One region of the Streptomyces sp. NPDC057002 genome, then DNA from elsewhere that is predicted to be linked to it. Evidence: riboswitches for the same ligand, from Rfam matches in the RefSeq annotation. Region 1 holds a riboswitch; the other holds the start of a gene.
What was found. A riboswitch is a leader RNA that binds a small molecule or an ion and turns the genes downstream of it on or off. The one in region 1 is predicted to bind glycine.
Positions count from the first base shown of each region.

Region 2: linked by a shared signal. The riboswitch ahead of gcvT (glycine cleavage system aminomethyltransferase GcvT) and the one ahead of gcvP (aminomethyl-transferring glycine dehydrogenase) in region 1 are both predicted to bind glycine.

Region 1 covers NZ_JBHURZ010000015.1:56,995-59,379, reverse strand. Annotated here, with positions in the region: gene ACFT32_RS43260 (DNA polymerase IV) at 1-484, shown strand, start outside; gene ACFT32_RS43255 (PRC-barrel domain-containing protein) at 502-876, opposite strand; glycine riboswitch at 990-1,085, shown strand; gene gcvP (aminomethyl-transferring glycine dehydrogenase) at 1,262-2,385, shown strand, end outside.
Region 2 covers NZ_JBHURZ010000008.1:300,314-302,698, forward strand. Annotated here, with positions in the region: gene ACFT32_RS34550 (AAA family ATPase) at 346-1,014, opposite strand; glycine riboswitch at 1,197-1,297, shown strand; glycine riboswitch at 1,299-1,425, shown strand; gene gcvT (glycine cleavage system aminomethyltransferase GcvT) at 1,465-2,385, shown strand, end outside.

The DNA of each region.
Region 1 (2,385 bases):
GCGGGGGCCGACGGACGATCCCGGGGTGATCCGTGAGGCGGCGGCCAGACTGCTGGACTCGGTCGACACGACGGGCGGCGTGCGGCTGCTCGGGGTGGGCGTCAGCGGGCTCGCCGACTACACGCAGGAGGACCTGTTCGCGCAGGCGGCCGGTCAGCGGGCGGTCGCGGAGGACCCGGTCGAGGAGCACTCCGCGGCGCCGGTCGAGGAGCGGCCCGCGCCGGCCGAGCGGCGTTGGCCGGCCGGGCACGATGTGCGGCATGCCGGGTTCGGGCACGGGTGGGTGCAGGGCAGCGGCCTGGGACGGGTCACCGTACGGTTCGAGACGCCCGACTCGGAGCCCGGGCGTGTGCGCACCTTCCGGGTCGACGATCCGGAGCTGGAGCCGGCGGATCCGTTGCCGCTGGTGTTACGAGAGCCGCAGGGGGGCGATGAGCCGGATGGTGACTCCGGGGGTGTGGGGCTGCGCTCCGCCGCCCCTTAGGCGGCCCGTCGGGGGCTTCAGGCCGTCTCGTCGGTGCCGGCCAGTTTGCCGAAGTCGTGGTCCTGAAGCGGGGGAGGGGCGGCGACGTCGAGGCCGTAGTGGTGGTAGAGCTGGAGTTCTTGCTCCGGGGAGAGGTGGCGGCCCACGCCGAAGTCGGGGGCGTCCTTGATGAGGGCGCGGTCGAAGGGCACGTGGAGGGCGCCGTCGATCAGTTCGCTGGGCTCCAGGGGGACGAAGGCGTCCCGGCTGAACAGGCCGGTCCGTATGGCCGCCCACTCCGGCACGCCGGTGGCGTCGTCGAGGTACACCTCGTCGATCGTGCCGATCCTGGTTCCATTGCGGTCGAACGCCTTGCGGCCGATCAGGTTGCGCGGATCGATATCGGTTCGCACGGGCCCTCCACATGGTCGCAACTCATCCGTAACCACTACAAAACGGCACATTCGAGGAGGTGGCCACTCGAAGGTTCGTGCGTTGGCCGCGCTGGTAGGCTGACAACGGCTGCTGACCCCGTGCGGGAGAGTCCTCCAGACATCATCGGAGGCGCCGAAGGAGCAAATCCTCCCCGGAATCTCTCAGGCTCACGTACCGCACGGACGAGGTCACTCTGGAAAGCAGGGCGGATGTCACGGCTTCCGCTCTCACCGACGGTGAAAGCCGGAGGCCTTCGGGCGATCCGGTGAAGCTCTCAGGTTGACATGACAGAGGGGGAGGCCGTCCGGGTACCCGTGCCGTGGTGCCCCTCGAAGGTCGTGTCAGACCAGGAGGCCTCCGCATATGACCGCCCATCGCATTCCGCTCTCCGAGCTCGAAGAGGCAGTTCCCTTCGAGCAGCGCCACATCGGCCCCGACCACGAGGCGTGCGCCAAGATGCTCGCGCACGTCGGCTACGGCTCGCTGGATGAGCTGACGGCCGCCGCCGTTCCGGCCGTGATCAAGAGCGCCGAGGCACTGGACCTGCCGGGCGCCCGCAGCGAGGCCGAGGTGATCGCCGAGCTGCGCTCCCTCGCCGACCGCAACCAGGTCCTCGGCTCCATGATCGGGCTCGGCTACTACGGCACGTTCACGCCGCCGGTCATCATGCGCAACGTCATGGAGAACCCCTCCTGGTACACGGCCTACACGCCCTACCAGCCGGAGATCTCGCAGGGCCGGCTCGAGGCGCTGCTCAACTTCCAGACCATGGTCGCCGACCTGACCGGACTGCCGACCTCCGGCGCCTCCCTGCTCGACGAGGGCACCGCGGCGGCCGAGGCCATGGCGCTGTCGCGGCGGCTGGGCAAGAACAAGAAGGGTCTGTTCCTGGTCGACGCGGACGCGCTGCCGCAGACCATCGCCGTGATCGAGACCAGGGCCGAGCCGACCGGTGTCGAGGTCGTCGTCGCCGATCTCGGGGACGGCATCCCCGCCGAGATCGCCGAGCGCGAGATCAACGGCGTGCTGATCCAGTACCCGGGCGCCTCCGGAGCCGTACGGGACATCAAGCCGGTCATCGACCAGGCGCACGAGCTCGGGGCGCTCGTCACCGTCGCCGCCGATCTACTCGCGCTGGCCCTGCTGAAGTCGCCCGGTGAGCTCGGCGCGGACATCGCGGTCGGTACGACGCAGCGGTTCGGTGTGCCGATGGGCTTCGGCGGACCGCACGCCGGTTACATGGCCGTCGGGGAGAAGATGGCGCGCAGCCTGCCCGGGCGGCTCGTCGGTGTGTCCGTGGACGCCGACGGGAACAAGGCCTACCGGCTGGCGCTGCAGACGCGTGAGCAGCACATCCGTCGTGAGAAGGCCACCAGCAACATCTGCACCGCCCAGGTGCTGCTCGCCGTGATGGCCGGCATGTACGCCGTCTACCACGGGCCGGAGGGCCTGAGGAGCATCGCGCGGCGCACCCACCGGTACGCCAC
Region 2 (2,385 bases), on a different contig from region 1:
CCTACCGCCTGCCTGGAACCACTGCTGTGGCTCAAAGGCTAGCGGCTCGGGAACGGGGGACGGCCACCCCGTGAACCACGATGGGGGGCCGCGGGCGAACGGTCCGTTGCTCTCCGGGCCGACCGACCACGGTTGCCCGCCCATGAACACGGTTCACCGACCCGTGCCGCCTGCCCCATGAACACGATTCACCGACCACGGCCGCCGACCCCACGAACACGGCTGACCACCTGCGGCCGCCGGCCCTGTGAACCCGGCTCACCCACCGCGGCCGCCAGCCCTGTGACCAGAGCCGCCGGCCGCGGACGGCCGGTCCCGTCCGCGCCGGTTCACGGGCCGGGGCCGTCAGCCCGCGAAGGCGATGCGGTGCAGGGTGTTCGCCGCGTCGCGGTCGGCGAGGATCGCCGAGCCGCAGCCCGTGGGGAGTTCGCCGCGCTCCACCTCTCGCAGGAGGCGGTGGGTGGCCGCGCGGTGGCGCAGGAACGCGTACCGCGACACACCGCGGCCGCGGTCGCGCTGGCCGGCCAGGGCCTGCTCGGGGGTGACGTCGAGCATCAGCAGATGCAGCGTGCCGCCCCGGCGGCGGGCCTCGCGGGCGAGCCAGCGGCGGACCCAGGCCTGTGTGCCGCAGTCGTGCACGACGACGCCCTCGCCGGTGCGCAGGGCGCGCCGCAGCCCGGCGTAGTGGGCGAGGCGGACGAGCGGGCGGTAGACCGCGTACGGCAGGGCGCGCGGCATGCGGCGGTCCCAGTGGTCGCGGGTGTCCTGGGAGTCGATACGCCGGCCCGGCACGGTGCGCCGCATCAGCGTGGACTTGCCGCTGCCTGGCAGGCCCGTGACCACGACGATGTCGCGGGGGCCGAACAGCAGCGCGTGCGGGCCGCGGCCGGCGCGCTCGCGCAGATCGCGGACGACCGGCACCGGCTGCGGGCCGCAGGCCGCGCGTACCGGAGCGGTCGGCTGCTCGGGCAGCGCGATGCCCGACGTCGTGGCGTACGCGGTGGTCCTGTTCACCGTGATCGTCCTCCCCTGGGGCCAGGTACGGAGTCCCATGCCCGCCGAGTGTAAAGAGAAGGTAATGCCCGATGTCTCTGGTTTTAGTCCTCTTCCTGCAACAGGCCTGCTACAGGGTGGTCCCCCTGCCACCCCGCGACGATGCGTGCAATGATGTGCGCGCCAACTGCATACCGGCCGTTTGAATCCGCGCGGGAGAGTCCCCAGCACCGTCCGACGCTGGGGCGCCGAAGGAGCAAGTCCCTCCCTTGAATCTCTCAGGCCCCGTTACCGCGCGGGCGAGGCACATCTGAAAAGCGGGCCGCACCCTTCTCCGGAGTCCGGGGAAACGGCGTGGCCCCACCCAAGGTGCAAGCCGTGTCCCGTGTGGTCATGGCGAACCTCTCAGGTTCCGATGACAGATGGGGAGGAACGACCTCGCCCGTCATGCCTTTGGGAGACGACCGACCGATGAGCAGTACAGGAGAACTCCGCCACACCGCGCTCGATGCCCTGCATCGTGCGCTCGGCGCGACGATGACCGACTTCGCCGGCTGGGACATGCCCCTGCGCTACGGCTCCGAGCGTGACGAGCACAACGCGGTGCGTACGAAGGCCGGGCTGTTCGACCTCTCCCACATGGGGGAGATCACCGTCACCGGGCCGGGGGCCGCCGCCCTCCTCGACCACGCGCTGGTCGGCAACATCGGCGGGGTCAAGCCCGGCCGCGCCCGCTACACCATGATCTGCCAGGCCGACGGCGGCATCCTCGACGACCTGATCGTGTACCGGCTGGCCGAGACCGAGGCCCCCGAGTTCATGGTCGTGGCCAACGCCTCCAACGCCCAGGTGGTCCTGGACGCCCTGGTGGAACGTTCCGCCGGCTTCGACGCCGAGGTGCGCGACGACCGGGACGCCTACGCGCTGCTCGCCGTGCAGGGGCCGGAGTCCCCGGGGATCCTGAAATCCCTCACCGACGCCGACCTCGACGGCCTGAAGTACTACGCCGGTCTGCCCGGCACGGTCGCGGGTGTCCCGGCCCTCATCGCCCGCACCGGATACACCGGCGAGGACGGCTTCGAGCTGTTCGTGAAGCCCGAGCACGCCGTCGAGCTGTGGCAGGCCCTCACCAAGGCGGGCGAGGGCGCCGGTCTGGTCCCGTGCGGGCTGTCCTGCCGCGACACGCTGCGCCTTGAGGCGGGCATGCCGCTGTACGGGCACGAGCTGAGCACCTCCCTGACGCCCTTCGACGCCGGACTCGGCCGGGTGGTGAAGTTCGAGAAGGAGGGCGACTTCGTGGGCCGCCAGGCCCTGACCGAGGCCGCCGCGCGCGCCGAGCAGAACCCGCCCCGCGTCCTGGTCGGCCTCGTCGCCGAGGGCCGTAGGGTCCCG